DNA from 2 places in the Asticcacaulis sp. W401b genome. Region 2 is predicted to be linked to the other one. Evidence: riboswitches for the same ligand, from Rfam matches in the RefSeq annotation. Region 2 holds a riboswitch; the other holds the start of a gene.
What was found. A riboswitch is a leader RNA that binds a small molecule or an ion and turns the genes downstream of it on or off. The one in region 2 is predicted to bind S-adenosylmethionine.
Positions count from the first base shown of each region.

Region 1 (8,246 bases), on a different contig from region 2:
GACCGAGATCGACTACGTCAATTCGCACGGCACCTCGACCATGGCCGATGGGATTGAACTGAAGGCTATCGAGAAGTTTCTGGGCGAGCGCGCGGCGACGGGCACGGTGTCCTCGACCAAGTCGGCCATCGGCCACCTGCTGGGTGGGGCAGGCGCGGTCGAAGCCATCTTCTGCGCCCTGGCCATTCGTGACCAGATCGCCCCGCCGACCATCAATCTCGACAATCCGGCCTATGAAACCCCCATCGACCTTGTGCCGCATAAGGCCAAGCCGATGACGATCAACAAGGTCCTGTCGAACTCGTTCGGCTTCGGCGGCACCAACGCGGCCCTGATCCTCGGTAAAGTGGACTAAGATGGCGAAACAGAAGGCCCGCCCAGCCCCGCGGCGCAAAGACCGGCGTCTGATGGCGCCGGTGGCGGGCCTGTTGTCAGGTATCGTCCTGCTGCTTCTGGCAGCAGGACTGTTCGTTTTTGCCAACACCTACGGACCCGGACCTTCGGCGAAATCCGGAAATGTCACTGCCGTTACGGTCGAACGCGGGCAGGGGCTCAATGCCATTGCGCGCAAGCTGAAGCAGCAGGGTGTCATCCGCTCGGTGACCTTCTTCCGTATCGCGGCCAAGCTGGATGGCCGCGACAATGCCCTGCGCGCCGGCACCTATGAGTTTCCGTCGCGCCTGTCGATGATCGGCGTCCTCAATCAGATCCTTGAGGGCCGTGTGGTGCAGCACTTCATCACCATCCCCGAAGGCCGTACCTCGGCGCAGGCGGTACGCATTCTGATGGCGACACAGGGCCTGACCGGCGATGTCGAAGTGCCGCCGGAAGGGTCTATCCTGCCCGAAACCTATCAGTACGAGATCGGTGAAACCCGTCAGTCGGTGCTGGACCGTATGCTGGCCGCCGGGCGTGAGACGCTCGACGCATTGTGGGCGACGCGCGCGCCGGACTTGCCGCTGAAAACCAAGGAAGAAGCGCTGATCCTCGCTTCGGTCGTCGAGAAGGAAACGGGTCTGGCCCATGAGCGCCCGAAGGTCGCTGCCGTGTTTGTGAACCGCCTGCGTAACGGGATGCGTCTGCAATCGGACCCGACCGTGGTCTATGCGGTGTCCAAGGGCGAGCCTCTGGGGCGCGGGTTGAGGCGCTCCGAACTGGATACGCCCAGCCCGTGGAACACCTATCTGATCGACGGTCTGCCCGTCACCCCGATCGCCAATCCGGGCAAGGAGTCTTTAAAGGCCGTGCTCAATCCGCCACCGAGCAAGGACGTGTATTTCGTAGCGGATGGCACGGGCGGCCACGTCTTCGCCGAAACCTACGAGCAGCACCTGATCAATGTCGCCAAATGGCGTCAGATCGAGGCGCAGGCCACGCCCGCTTTGGCCCAACCCGTCAAGGACACCGGTAAATGACCCTGTCGAGTATGACCGGCTTTGGAAGGGTGGAAGGCCATCATGGGACGGTCGCCTGGGTCTATGAGGTGCGTTCGGTCAATGGGCGCTCATTGGACCTCAAGACGCGCGTGCCCTCAGGCTACGACTATGTGGAGCGGGCGGCGCGCGATCTGGTCAAGCAGCGTTTTCAGCGCGGTCAGGTGTCGCTGAACCTCAGCATCCAGACGACCGAGGTTCAGACGGGCTATAGCGTCAATCACGCTGTCCTCAACCAGTATCTCGAAGTGGGGCAGGGCCTGATGCAGGCCGGTCAGGCGACCATGCCGTCGCTGGATGGGCTTTTGTCCCTGCGCGGCGTTATCGAGGCGGCCAGTGCGGAAACCGATACCGACGTGGCGGCGCTCGAAGCGCCCCTGCTGGCCGATCTGGGGGCGGTGCTGGAACACCTGAAAACCGCGCGTCAGGACGAGGGGCGGGCGCTGTTTGACGTGCTGACCCAGCACCTGAGCGCCATGACCGACGCCGTGGATCGGGCCGAGGCGCTGGCGGCGCAGCAGACCGAAGTGATCCGCGAACGTTTCACCCGGCGTCTGAATGAGCTTTTGCCCGATGCTGACCTTCAGGAGCGCATCCTTCAGGAAGCCGCCGTCATGGCCGTCAAGGCCGATGTGCGCGAGGAACTGGATCGTCTGCGCACCTATATCGCCTCCGCGCACACGCTCCTCAGCGACAGCCAGTCGCAGGGGCGCAAGCTCGATTTCCTCTCACAGGAATTCATGCGCGAAGCCAATACCCTCTGTTCGAAAGCCGCTTTCAGCGACCTGACCAAGGTCGGTCTGGAGTTAAAGTCGGTTATCGACCAGTTCCGAGAACAGGTTCAAAACGTAGAGTAATATGCCTAATTCCCAACGTCTTCGCCGCGGCCTTATGCTGATCGTTTCCTCGCCTTCGGGCGCGGGCAAGACCTCGCTGTGCCGCCGCCTGATGGCCGATCACGCCGACCTCGACCTGTCGATTTCTGTGACCACCCGCTCACCGCGTCCCGGTGAAAAGGACGGCCGCGAATATCACTTCATCAGCGACGCGGCGATGGACGATCTGGTCAAAAACGACGCCCTTCTGGAATGGGCGGCGGTGCACGACCACCGCTATGGCTCACCGCGCGAACCGGTGGAAAAAGCCCTGTCTCAGGGGCAGAACGTGCTGTTCGACATCGACTGGCAGGGGGCGCAGCGCATCTCGGCCAAGGCGCCGTCGGACGTGGTGCGCGTTTTCATCCTGCCGCCGTCGATGGAAGAACTGAAGCGCCGTCTCTATGCCCGCGCGCAAGACGCCGACGACGTCATCCAGCGCCGCCTCAGCCGCGCCAAGGGTGAGATCGCGCATTGGGCCGAATACGACTATGTCATCCTGAATGACGATTTCGACCGCTCCTATGCCGAGCTGGTGCATATCTATCATTCAGAAACGGCGCGCCGTTCACGTGGCCTGTGGATCGCGCCGTTTGTCGATGAACTGATGAGCGAGCCGCTTTAGGGTCAAACAAGAAAAGGGGCTCGCCCCCTTCACCCCGGAACAAAAAAGCCCTCCGACCGGTTCGGAGGGCTTTTTTACTTACTTTTGGGCCGGACTGGTTTCGAGCTTAAGATAGGCGATCAGGTTGTGGCGCTCCGTCTCGTCCTTAAGGCCCATAAAGCCCATCTTGGTGCCGGGTACGGTCGTTTGCGGATGGGTGATATAGTCGTCGAGCGTGGCGAAGTCCCACACGGCGTTGTGGCCCTTCATCGCGTCGCTATACTGATAATCGGCCTTGCTGCCCGATTTGCGCCCGAATACGCCGTAAAGGTTGGGGCCGACCATATTGGCCCCGCCTTCGACCAGCGTATGGCACGAGCGGCATTTGTTCCACGCCTTCTCACCCGCCTTGAGATCGGCCGTATTGTAGGGGGCGGGCAGGGTGGCGAGTTTGGCGGTGTTTTCGGCGTCTGAAGGCCCCTCGACCGCCGGCACATTAGCTTGCGTTGCAGCGGTTTCGCTTGCCGTCTCTGTGGGTTTGTCGCCGCAGCCCGAAAGGCACAGGGCAAGGGTCAGGGGGGCCAAAAACAAGGCTGCGCGCATTAAAATCTCCATCGGTTCACGTCAAGCGTTTAGCCGACACAGTGACTTTTGGCGAGAGGCGACTCTGCCCGTGCCTGTGACGCCTTGCCACAGGCAGAGGGGGCGGAAGAAGAAAAGGCCACGTCCGATAGAAGGCGTGACCTGCTTAAAATTCAACAGCTTTCGGTGAAAAGCTCAGGACCGACGGTAATTCTCGTCGATGTCCTGCGAGTTCAGGCGCTCCTCAGAACCGTCAATAAAGATGCGGTATTCGACGGCACCCGCCTTATTCACTTCGCCCTGCTCGATGCGATTGATCACCGCCGGGCCACCGTAACGCGCCACCAGTTCCGGATCGCGGATCAGGTGATTCACTGTCGGCATGGCGGCGAAGTCGAAATCGTCCGAGGCGAACACCTCCTCACCGGTATTGTTGTCGAAAAAGCGGTAGGCCAGTCCGGGCATGATCCATCTCCCATCTTGTGGTTGAGGGATCAGGATGCGCCCGGTCCGGTAAATAATCAATGCGCGCAATGCCGCAGGTGGGTTCGCCAATAGCGAAAGTGAAGTTTCAGAAAATGCGCCTGTCTATCTGTTTTTAGACGCGTTTTGAATATCGGCGGACAGTTGATCCACTCGCGCCGGGTCGGCGTCCCAGGCGAACATGAAGCGCGCCCCACCACCGATAAAGGTATAGTAGCGCCAGCCTTTGGCGCGCAGGGCGTCCAGAACAGCCTCTGGCGCCTTGAGGAAGACGGCATTGGCCTGCACGGCAAACATGGGCTCTATTTCCGGTAAACCGGAAATCTTATCAGCCAGTCGGCGGGCGCAGGCATTGGCGTGCTGACCGTTCCTCAGCCACGCCCCGTCCTTGATCATGCCCAGCCACGGCGCGGCCAGAAAGCGCATCTTGGAGGCCAGTTGCCCGGCCTGTTTGCAGCGATAGTCGAAATCCTGCGCCAGACCGCGATCAAAAAATAGAATAGCCTCGCCCACGCCCATGCCGTTCTTGGTGCCGCCGAAACACAAAACATCGACCCCGGCCTTCCACGTTATGTCCGCCGGGCTACAGTCGAGCGCCGCGCAGGCATTGGCAAAGCGCGCCCCGTCCATATGCAGGCGCAGACCCAGTTCGCGGCAGACGGCGGCAATGGCCTTCACTTCGTTGATGGTATAGACGAGGCCGGTTTCGGTGGGTTGGGTGATGGTGACGGCACGAGGCTTCGGGAAGTGGATGTCGGAGCGGCTGGTGGCCAGCGCGCGGATGGCCTCCGGCGTCAACTTGCCGTCGGTCGAGGCGGCCACCAGCAGTTTGGAGCCGTTGGAGAAGAATTCCGGTGCGCCGCATTCGTCGGTTTCGACGTGGGCCGAGGCGGAGCATATGACGCTGTGATAGGACTGACACAGAGACGCCAGGGCCAGCGAATTGGCCGCCGTTCCGTTGAAGGCGAAGAAGACCTCGGCCTCATGCTCGAACAGGTCGCGCAGGGCGTCCGCGGCGCGCTGCGTCCACGGGTCGTCGCCATAGGCGGGGACTGAGCCGGCATTGGCCTCGTGCATGGCGTTCCACGCTTCGGGGCAGATGCCGGCATAGTTGTCGCTGGCGAATTGCTGCGGCGCTAAGGTCGTGAGGGGCAGGGCGGTGTCCGGCATGGGGCGTCTCTCAGATAGAATGAGTTTTGCGACGCATGAGCCTTGGTCCCGTTGGTTGCCGGTTCGGCCGCATCTCCGTTTCCGGACGCCACCTTGCCGGGAAGGGCAGGTTGGCGTTAAGCGCGTCGCTTAACTCTGGATGCCCTTTCGCCTTAGCCGTTCATAAGCGTTTGCGCAAGCGAAAGTTTCTGCGGAAACCGGTGGCGGGACGCGATCCGGCCTCCCTTGAATATGGGTGGGAAAGTCCCACATTCAGCCTAGGTTCAGCCGAGGAATCGTCTAAGGTGAATGGTGAACCCCTGCGCAGACATTGCGCGTATATATCCGGAGAACGCGCCCTTTTTCTTTACGCAGGGTGGTCGTTGGACGCCCTTGGCGAGGCGCGCTGTCCGGCTCAGGAGTAAGTAATGTTTGATGTTCTGACCATACCCGTATTGCCTTTGAGGGATATCGTGGTGTTCCCGCACATGGTCGTGCCGCTGTTTGTCGGACGTGAAAAGTCCGTGCAGGCGCTCGATGAGGTGATGAAGGGCGACAAGCAGATCCTGCTGGCCACCCAGAAAAATTCCGGTGACGACGATCCCGAAGCCGACGCCATCTACGACATCGGCGTGCTGGCCAATGTGCTGCAATTGCTGAAACTGCCCGACGGCACGGTCAAGGTGCTGGTCGAAGGCAAGTCGCGCGCCAAGATCAAGCGCTTTACTGGCCGCAGCGAGTTCTATGAGGCCGAAGCCTATGCGCTGGAGCCTGCCGTGACGCAGGGGCCTGACCTCGAAGCGCTGGTGCGCGCCGTCACCGACCAGTTCGAAAACTACATCAAGCTCAACAAGAAGATTCCGCCGGAAGCCCTTCAGGCCCTGGCCGAAGTGTCGGAAGCCGACGTGCTGGCCGACTCGATTGCCGCGCATCTGGTCATCAAGATCGGCGAGAAGCAGCAGCTTCTGGAGCAGTTGGCGGTCGCCAAGCGTCTGGAGCAAATCTATGCCCTGATGGAAGGCGAGATCAGCGTCCTGCAGGTCGAAAAGAAGATCCGTTCGCGCGTCAAGCGTCAGATGGAAAAGACCCAGCGCGAATATTACCTCAACGAGCAGATGAAGGCCATTCAGCGCGAGCTGGGTGAGCAGGACGACGCCAAGGACGAGATCCTCGAACTCGAAAAGAAGATCAAGGCGACCAAGCTGAGCAAGGAAGCGCGCGCCAAGGCGATGTCGGAGCTGAACAAGCTGCGCCACATGTCGCCCATGTCGGCCGAATCGACCGTTGTGCGCAATTATCTGGACTGGCTGCTGGCCATTCCCTGGGTCGCGTCCAAGCCCAAGCCGATCGACCTCAGCAAGGCCGAAGACACGCTGGATGCCGATCATTACGGCCTTGAGAAGGTCAAGGAGCGCATCCTTGAGCATCTGGCCGTGCAGGCGCGCATGGGTACGCTTAAAGGCCCGATCCTGTGCCTTGTGGGCCCTCCGGGTGTGGGTAAGACGAGCCTGGGCAAGTCCATCGCCAAGGCGACCGGTCGCGAATTCGTGCGCATCAGCCTCGGCGGTGTGCGCGACGAATCGGAAATCCGGGGCCACCGCCGCACCTATATCGGCTCCATGCCGGGCAAGATCATCCAGTCGATGAAGAAGGCCAAGACGACCAACGCCTTCTTCCTGCTCGATGAAATCGACAAGATGGGGGCTGACTGGCGCGGCGACCCGGCCTCGGCCTTGCTCGAAGTGCTGGACCCGGCGCAGAATTCGACCTTCAACGACCATTATCTGGAGGTCGATTACGACCTGTCCAAGATCATGTTCGTGACGACGGCCAACTCGCTCAACATGCCGCAGCCCCTGCTGGACCGCATGGAGATCATCCGCATCCCCGGCTATACCGAGGATGAGAAGGTCGAAATCGCCAAGCGCCACATCCTGCCGTCTCTGGCCAAGGATCACGGCCTCAAAGGCGAGGAGTGGATCGTGCCGGAACAGGCCATCCGCGACCTGATCCGCTACTACACCCGTGAGGCGGGCGTGCGTTCGCTGGAGCGGGAACTGGGCAATCTGGCGCGCAAGACCATCCGTGACCTCGCCCGTGAGAAGGTCAGCTCGATCACGGTGGATGAGGCACGTCTGGCCAAATATGCCGGCGTGCGCAAATTCCACTATGGCGAAACCGATGAAACCGATCAGGTCGGTATCGTCACGGGCCTCGCCTGGACGGAATTCGGCGGCGACATCCTGACCATCGAAGCCATCAAAATGCCCGGCAAGGGCAATATGAAGGTCACCGGTAACCTCAAGGACGTGATGAAGGAATCCGTTTCGGCGGCCAATTCCTATGTCAAGGCGCTGGCGCCGAAGTTCGGCATCCTGCCGCCGGTCTTTGAACGCACCGATGTGCACGTCCACGTCCCGGAAGGCGCTACGCCCAAGGATGGCCCGTCGGCCGGTGTGGCCATGGTCACCGCCATGGTCTCGGTCCTGACCGGCATTCCGGTGCGCAAGGATATCGCCATGACCGGCGAAATCACCCTGCGTGGTCGCGTGCTGGCTATTGGCGGCCTGAAGGAAAAGCTGCTGGCAGCCCTGCGTTCAGGCGTCAGGACGGTGCTGATCCCCAAGGAGAACGAGAAGGACCTGACCGAACTGCCTGAGAATGTGAAGGCCGGTCTGGAGATCATTCCGGTCGGCCATGTCGAGCAGGTCCTGACCCACGCCCTGACCCGACCGCTTGAATCCATCGAGTGGGTGGAGCCGGTGATTCCGCCCCCCGCGGTGCCCGCTGCCGACGACGCAGACGGTCTCACGGCCCATTAAGCCGTAAGGGATAGCGCTATTTTGGCGTGCACTCGCCAAAACGGTTGAAAATAAAGAGCGGAATTTGTTGGCTAAGCGCCTCAAATTTCGCTCTTTTTTGTGTAAGTCCTTAAAAAAACTCGGTTTGCAGTGCAAAAAATGCGATTTCGCTTTTGACGAGCGGGGGTTTTTGTAGTCTCTATCGGGTCCACCCGCCGACGACTCGCTGAGTCCGACAGGGAACGGTTCACACAAATGCCCGTCATGGCGGGCAGGGAGAAACTTATGACGACCAAAGCTGAACTCGTGGCCGCCATTG
Region 1 is NZ_JBKFEE010000004.1:280,020-288,265, reverse strand. It holds gene fabF (beta-ketoacyl-ACP synthase II) at 1-355, shown strand, start outside; gene mltG (endolytic transglycosylase MltG) at 357-1,415, shown strand; gene ACK8OE_RS11165 (YicC/YloC family endoribonuclease) at 1,412-2,290, shown strand; gene gmk (guanylate kinase) at 2,292-2,933, shown strand; gene ACK8OE_RS11155 (c-type cytochrome) at 3,012-3,515, opposite strand; gene ACK8OE_RS11150 (hypothetical protein) at 3,690-3,959, opposite strand; gene ACK8OE_RS11145 (threonine aldolase family protein) at 4,083-5,147, opposite strand; SAM-I-IV-variant riboswitch at 5,189-5,295, opposite strand; gene lon (endopeptidase La) at 5,555-7,948, shown strand; gene ACK8OE_RS11135 (HU family DNA-binding protein) at 8,213-8,246, shown strand, end outside.
Region 1: another riboswitch for S-adenosylmethionine. It lies ahead of ACK8OE_RS11145 (threonine aldolase family protein); the one in region 2 lies ahead of ACK8OE_RS09370 (homoserine O-succinyltransferase).

Region 2 (8,246 bases):
TCATAATCCTCGAACTGCTCAAATGGCGGGTCAATTAGCAAAAGCAGGTCCTTGTCCGGCTCGGCCACTTCAACCGCCGCCTCATAGCCATCCGTATGGCGCGCCTTACCGCGCGGCGTCACCGTCTCCCGCAAGCGCTCGTAATCGTCCTTGCGCAGCTCGCAGCCCATATAGTGACCTTCCGCCGTCAGATGGTCGAGCACCAGAAGCGGCGAGCCGGGATAGAGGCCGATGCGCGTTTTGAACCCGGCCGCGCGGTTCTTGGCCCACACATAGTCCGACAGGGGGATGAGACTTGGCGGCACGTCACGCCCCAGCAGGTAGCCGATTCCGGCCTCGGCCTCTTTGGAGCGCGAGAAGGTCGGATCGGACAGGTCGTACTGACCCGCCCCGGCGTGGCTGTCCACCACCTGAAGCGGTTGCCCCGTCTCACGCAGGGCGCGCAGAAAATTCAACAGGACCGCGTGCTTGAACAGGTCGGCGAAGTTCCCGGCGTGGAAGCCGTGGCGATAGTTCAAAGCCCTAATTCCTTCTGTTTCTTTCTCGACAGGCCGTCGGCGACCAGACGATGCGAGTCGGTGATGAGACCACGCAACTCCTCGTCGGACATCTGATCACCGGTATAATATTGTATCCAGCTCATACCGCGCGACGCCAGATAGGGGGCCGGGCGGCAATCAGGATGATCGCGCAAAATTTCAAACTTCATGGGAGAGACCTTGACGCTGAACGACACATGCCCGTCGGGTTGTGTGCCCGCAATGACGAAGACCTTGCCCCCCACCTTCCACACATCGTGTTCGCCCCACTGCACCACATGGATGGCAGCGGTGAGCGACTGGCAGAAGCTATTGAGGTCTTCGAGGGTCATGAAGTTACATATAACACCTCCCTCGATTTCAAGGGAGGCGCTTAAAACATCACCCCTTCAAACCGCGGGCGATCTCCAGCGTGTCGGCCAGCAGCGATTCCGACGTCGGCCAGGCCCCGGCCCCCTTGCCCGTCACGTACCAGAACTCACCGTTTTCCAGCTCGATAATGGCGCGGTTCTGCTCGCCCTTGGCACCCACCAGATAGTGATCGGCAGGAAGTTCCTCCAGCTTCATCGACACCTCAAGGCCCTTAGGCGTCATGATGGCGCGCGCCACGTAGCGCAGGCCCTTGCCCTTGGGGATGACCAGCGACTCCGCCGTGATGGCCCCGACCTCAACGTGCACGGGCGTCACGCCGGGGAAGGCGATTTCGCGCAGCAGGCGCAGCTTGGCCCCCACATCCGTCCCATCGAGATCGGCCGTGGAGTCCGGCTCGGCAAAGCCCAGACGGCGCGCCTCATCCATGGCCGCATCGAAGGTCTTACCCGCCTCGACCTGATCAATCACGAAGTTGGAGGTGCCGTTGACCACCCCGGCAATGCTCTTGATCTTGTGCGACTTTACGGCACGCAGCAGGGCTTCGATAACCGGGGCCCCACCTCCGACCGAAGCGGAATAGGTGAGTGCCGCACCTGACGCCCTGGCCGCGTCCTTCAGCTTGCCCTGAACGGCGGCCACCGCCTGCTTGTTGGCAGACGTTACGCCGACGCCCAGTTTGAGAAACTGCTCCAGAAGTTCCGCCGAGGGCGACACGCCGGTGCCGATATCGACAAACACATCGACATCCGCGCGGGCAAAGTTACGCGCATCCGAGGTAAACTTGCCCGCCAACGGATGGTCGCGGCGCTTCGACGGATCACGCACCAGCACGCGATCGACCTCGATCAGGTCCGACCATTCGAGGCAGCGTTGCAGGAACATCGAGCCGACACCCCCCGCCCCCATCACCGCCACGCGGATCTTGCGCGCAAAACCCGGCGTCTTGCGTTCCGCCGTTTTGGCGCCCAGCACGGTCTCATAGCCGCGCGCCATGCCCGCGACCTCGACCTCCAGCCCGTGCTCGTGGGCGTATTTCATGGCCTTGGCCTGCACGACGGGGAAGGCGATCTTTTCGGCCTCTTCCCACGACAGGGCGGCGTAGGGCTTCGCCGTATCGGGATAGGTATTGGGGTCGATATCATAGACCGCATCGACGTCCTTGTTGAGACGCACGCGCGCCTCGACACCGGCGTCACGCAGCGCCTTGCCGATAAAGACGGCGGTCAGGTCCGAGCCCCCCCGCCCCAGCAGCACGGGCTCACCGGCCGCGTTTTCAGCCACATAGCCCGGCACCACCACAAGATCACAGGCCTTGAGGTCGTTGATCAGCACCTCGGTCTTCAGGCTGACCGGCTGAGCATTGAAATGATCCCCTTCGGCGGTCAGGCCGATTTCGGCCACCGAACGAAAGCGCGTCACGATCCCCGACCGCTCGCAGGCCATGGCGAACAGGGTCGAGGCCTTCATTTCTCCGGTCGCCAGCAGGTGCGGCGTCGCCGAAGAGGCCGAGGCCTGCGTATAGCCAACAGCCAGACGCATCAGCTGGTCTGTCTCACCCTTGAAGGCCGAAATAACGGCAATCACCTTGTGCGCGTCGCGCACATAGCGATAGACCTCGGACACGGCGCGGTGCAGGGCCGCTTCGGAGGTCAGAACCGAACCACCGAATTTCACAACAAGGGTAGACATGTTTTCAGATCCTTATTCCTATCGCCCTTACGGCAGGCGGGTAAGCATGGCGTTATAAGTCTTTTCAACGAATTCAAAGAAAAAAGATAAGCCGCGCCCCGTTTTTCGTGTTAAGCGCGCGACGACGGAGAGAAGTCGTTGCAACAGTATCTAAAATCATCCGTGAGCCTGAAGGCCTATGCCTGCCTGCTGATCGCCTCGATCCTGTGGGCGGGCAATATGGTGTCGGGCAAGCTGGCCGTGGGGCACATCAGCCCGGCCCTGCTGTCGGCCGCACGCTGGATATTGGCGGCTCTGGTGATCTTTGCCCTCTCCGTTAAGCCATTGCGCCGCGACTGGCCCGTCATCCGTCAGCACCTGCCTCTGCTTCTGGCCTATGGCTTCTTCGGTTTCGCGTCTTTCAATATCCTGCTCTACACCGCGCTGGAGCACACCAGCGCCATCAATGTGGTGATCGAAGACGCCGGTATTCCTCTGGTGATTATGGGGCTGAACTACGCGCTTTATCGCATCACAGCGTCCTGGGCGCAGGTGGCGGGCTTTGGCGTTACAGCCATCGGCGTCATGCTGACGGCCACGCATGGCGATCTGCGCAATATTGTGCGGCTGAACCTCAATCTCGGCGACGCCCTGATGCTGCTGGCCGTCATCAATTACGGGGCCTATACGATCGCCCTGCGATATAAGCCGGCGATCCACTGGCAAAGCCTGATGGCCATTCCGACCCTTGGGGCCACTATGGCCGCCTTGCCCTATCTGCTGTGGATGTCGCGCGACACCGGCATCGTCTGGCCCGATACCACCGGCTGGCTGATCGTGCTCTATACGGGATTGCTGCCGTCACTGGTGGCACAGGTGTGCTATGTATGGGGTGTTGAACTGATCGGGGCAAACCGGGCCGGCCTGTTCATCAACACCATCCCGCTGTTCGGAGTGATCCTGTCGGTGCTGATCCTGCGCGAGCCTTTGCACGGGTTTCACCTCTGGGCACTGGCTCTGGTCATTGCCGGTATCGTGCTGGCCGAATGGGGCCGCCCGAAAGCTGCGCAACCTACCTAACGCATCCCTTTGACAGCATTGAAATAAAGTCCGTCGGGCAGCAAGGCCAGAAGTTTGACCATCCGCGTAAAGCCCTTGGGGAAGTGGATTTCGAAGCGTTTGCTATCCAGTTCGCGGGCAATGGCGCGAGCGGCCTTTTCCGGCGTAATCATCATCGGCATTTCAAAGCCGTTCTTGTCCGTCAGGCGCGTTTTGACAAAGCCCGGATTGATCACCTTGATATCCAGCCGGTCGCCGTGTTCGGCGCGCAAAGACGTGGCCAGAGAAATTACACCCGCCTTGGTGGCCGCATAGGGCTGACCATTGGGCAGGCCGCGATAACCCGCCACCGACGCGCAAAGGGCGATCTGACCTTTTTCCGCCATGACCGGGAGGGCGGCCTCCACGACGTAAAAGGCCCCTTTCAGGTTGGTGTCAACGATGCGGCCCATGTCACCGAGGTCGATCTGCCCCAGCTTCATCGGCGTGTAGGCTCCGGCAAAAAACAGCACACGGTCGAGCGGCCCCACCGTGTCCTTCAACCAGATAGCTGAGCGGGCCACTGCCGGGCCGTCCGATACATCCAGCGGCAGGACGCGATGCCCCCGGCCCTTCAGACGTTTGCAGATTGCCTCCAGCGCCTCGGCATTGCGCGCCGACAGGATGATTTCCTCACCCCGCGCCGCCAGCCGTTCGGCCAAAGCTTCGCCTATGCCGCTGGAAGCACCGATGATCCAGGTGCGTTTGGGTGTCTTGCGCGGACTCATGCATCCCCCAGTAGTCGGGCGCGCAGCGCTTTCGACGAGCTCCGGCTGCCCAGCCAGATATCGAAGAACAGGCGCGTAAATTGCGTATCACGGATGGTGCCGATGGAACGGCCATTGTGAATGAACTGGGCGTGCCCGTCGGCGGTGCGTACACCCGTAATGTAGGCCCCCGAACGAATATCCGGGAATATGGCGCTCATCTGCTGTCGCCACTCTTCCAGCCTGGCCTTGTCCGAAAAACCCTGCTTGCGGATTTCGGCCACCGAATGATCGACAATGTGCTTCGCGGTGATGTTTCGGAGATAATCGAGCCGCAGGGCGAACGGCTTTTGCGGATCATAACGGCCGTTGGGCGCATAGAGGCTGGCGTCAAAGATTGACAGGCCCAGCACGCTGTAGCGGCCCTTACCGACCAGCTTGCCGTCAGGCACGCCTGCCGGAACCTCGGCATACACGCCAAAGGCAGTGATCGAGAGGGGCAGAGCCCCAAGAGAGGCCAGAACAGCGCGACGTTTGATTTGGGTCATAAGGTCATTACGCACGAAGGTCGCTACCGGATGACCTGTTTATGCGCGTCTTATGCGATACGCCTCATCTCTATCCCCCTCTTGACGACAAAGCCGGCTTCGGCGCATAAGCGCACATAACTCATCGAGACCAGCCGAGGGACAGGCCCGACGACGCTGGGGCAACCGCCGAACCTTCGGAATGGTGCCAACTCCTGCGGAAGTGCGCTTCCGACAGATGAGAGAAGCGACAGCGGCGGTGTGGCCGTGTCTTCTCCCGACTGGTCCGTTGAGCCCCTGTTTTGCACCGGACCACCGAGCTTTTACCGCTATGAGCTTTATCAAACCGCACACCCAGCCCGATCTGACCGGAACCGACATCCGAGTCGATATTCCGGACGACTTCCGTTTGCAAAGCGGGCAAAGGCTGGAGCAGACCGACGTCGTGGCGCGCCTCTACGGCCCGGCCGATGGCCGTGTGGTGGTGGCCGCGGGGGGCATTTCCGCCGGACGCATCCTGTTCGCCAAGGAAGATTCGACCGACACCGCCCCCGGTTGGTGGGAGGGCGTAGCGGGCCCCGGTGAAGCGCTCGATCTCAACGTTTTTCGTGTCCTGTCCATCGAGTTTGCGCCGCGCCTGCCCGCCTCTCAGGTCTATACCATCACCACACACGATCAGGCGCGGCTGGTGAAGCTGATCCTCGATCACCTTGAGGTGGCTCATGTGTTTGCCTTTATCGGGGCATCTTATGGGGCGATGATCGGGCTGGCCTTTGCTGAGCTTTATCCCGACTATATCGACCGCGTCTGCTGCATTTCGGCAGCACACAGGGCGCACCCCATGGCCACGGCCATGCGTGGCTTGCAACGCCGTCTGCTGAAGTTCGGGCTCGACACGGGCCGCGAACAGGAAGGCATTTCACTGGCGCGGCAACTGGCCATGACCACTTATCGCTCGGAAGCCGAGTTTTCCGAGCGCTTTGATGGCCCGGCCCCCGATTGGGCGGGTGAAAACTATACGGTGTGCGGCTATCTTCGGGCGCGCGGCGACGCCTATACGTCGAACGCCAATCGCTGGATATCCATGTCGGATTCGCTCGATCGTCACCGCGTCGATCCGGCAAAGATCAAGGCCAGGGTGTTTCTGGCCGCCGTGCCGACGGACCGGCTGGTTCCCTATTCCGACATGCAGACCCTGCATGAGACGCTGACGGACAGCGTCTTTATCGACTTTCCCTCACTTTATGGGCACGATGCTTTTTTGAAAGAAATCAGTCTGGTGTCCGATATAGTTCGCACATCACTTAAGGATTAGCCGACGTCCCCAAAACGAGCGCCGGCAGGAACGAAAATGTCAAAAGATTATCTCAAAGACGCCAAACTCGGCACCAAGGTCATCAATATCGGTATCGACAGCGACCGCGCGCATGGGGCGGTCATGCCGCCGATCTACCTGTCGTCCAACTATTCCTTCGCCGGTTTCGGGCAAAAGCGCGGCTATGACTATGCCCGCTCCGGCAATCCGACGCGCGACATCATCGCCGACGTGATTGCCGAACTGGAAGGCGGGGCGGGTGCCGTGATGACCGCCTCCGGCCTCGCGGCGCTGGACCTTCTGTGGCAGGACCTGCCCAATAAGCGCGTGATCGTGCCGCACGACTGCTACGGTGGTACGCAGCGCCTGCTTAATGCCCGCCATCGTCAAGGATTGATTGAGGTCGTCTATGTCGATCAGGGCGACGATGCGGCTATGGAGTCCGCCCTTTCACAACCCGCGGGTCTACTGCTGCTGGAAACGCCGTCCAACCCGCTGATGCGCCTCATCGACCTCGAAAAACTGATCGCTCTGGGCCACGCCGCCGGGGCAAAGGTCGCCGTGGATAACACCTTCCTGTCACCCGCCCTGCAAAACCCCATCGCCTTCGGGGCCGATTTCGTAATCCATTCGACGACCAAATATATCAACGGCCATTCGGACGTCATCGGCGGCGCGCTGGTCTGCACGACGGCAGAAGACGTCACCACCTATCGCTGGTGGGCCAACTGCCTCGGTTCGACGCCGGGCGCGTTTGACTCCTACATGACCCTGCGCGGCGTTCGCACGCTTTTCGTGCGCGTCAAGCAGCAGCAGGAGTCGGCGCAGGCCATTGCCGAATTCCTCGACGCCCACCCCGCCGTATCGCGCGTCTTCTATCCCGGCCTGCCCTCACACCCGCAGCACGCACTGGCCAGGCGTCAGCAAAAGGGCTTCGGCGCCATGATGAGCTTCGAACTGGCCGGCGGGCTTGAGGCCGTCAAGCGCGTGTTTGACGTGATCGAACTGTTCAGTCTGGCCGAAAGTCTGGGCGGCGTCGAAAGCCTGATCGTGCATCCGGGGTCGATGACCCACGCGGCCATGTCGCCGGAAGCGCAGGCCACGGCGGGGATTACCGAGGGGCTGCTGCGCCTGTCGATCGGTCTCGAAGACCCGACGGACCTGATCGCCGCCCTCGACCGCGCCTTGCGGGTGGCCTGACCCTCAGCCATACGGGTCCTGAAACCGTTTCAGCTTGTCCGGGTTACGCACAAAATAGATGGCCTTAGCCCGTCCGTCAGAGGTTTCGACAGTGAGCAGGTCGCACGTGCCATCCGTGTGGTGACTGAGCACCGACAGGGCCCCATTCGCCCGCACAAATTCGACCCGCACGACCGTATGTTGCCGGAATTTCTGGTAGATACCGACCATGAATTTCAACACGCGGTCGCGGCCTTCCAGCACATTGAGGGCCGCCGACACCTTGCCGCCGCCATCGGAATGGAGCGTCACGTCGCGTGTCAGGAGGGCTTCCAGAGCGCGAACATCGCCCGACAGCGACGCCTCCAGAAACGCCTGAAGAAAGGCCCGTTCATCGTCGGGCGTGACCTGAAAACGCACCGGAGGGGCTTCGTCGCGCCGCACCGCCTTGCGCCCCCGTGCCGCCAGTTGCCGGCAGGCGGCTTCGGAGCGCTCCAACGTGGCGGCTATGTCGGCAAACCCCACCCCGAACACGTCGTGCAGCATGAAGGCCGCCCGCTCCAGCGGACTCAACCGCTCCAGCGCATAGAGCAGACCTATCGACACGTCGTCCGCCAGTCCCTCTTCTGTCCTTGCCCCCGTAAAATCGCTGATGTCGTGCAAAGGCTCCGGCAGCCACGGCCCGACATAGGTCATGCGCTGACGATGCGCCGATTTCAGGACATCAAGGCTCATCCGCGTCACGACCCGCGTCAGGAAGGCCCGTGGATGCGCGACGGCTTCGGCATCGCGGGTACGGATATAGGCCTCCTGCACCACGTCCTCGGCCTCGGCGACAGTG
Region 2 is NZ_JBKFEE010000003.1:377,474-385,719, reverse strand. It holds gene rlmJ (23S rRNA (adenine(2030)-N(6))-methyltransferase RlmJ) at 1-518, opposite strand, end outside; gene ACK8OE_RS09395 (MmcQ/YjbR family DNA-binding protein) at 515-871, opposite strand; gene ACK8OE_RS09390 (homoserine dehydrogenase) at 921-2,600, opposite strand; gene ACK8OE_RS09385 (DMT family transporter) at 2,763-3,659, shown strand; gene ACK8OE_RS09380 (SDR family NAD(P)-dependent oxidoreductase) at 3,656-4,405, opposite strand; gene ACK8OE_RS09375 (chalcone isomerase family protein) at 4,402-4,932, opposite strand; SAM riboswitch class I at 5,051-5,156, shown strand; gene ACK8OE_RS09370 (homoserine O-succinyltransferase) at 5,243-6,226, shown strand; gene metB (cystathionine gamma-synthase) at 6,263-7,426, shown strand; gene sigJ (RNA polymerase sigma factor SigJ) at 7,430-8,246, opposite strand, start outside.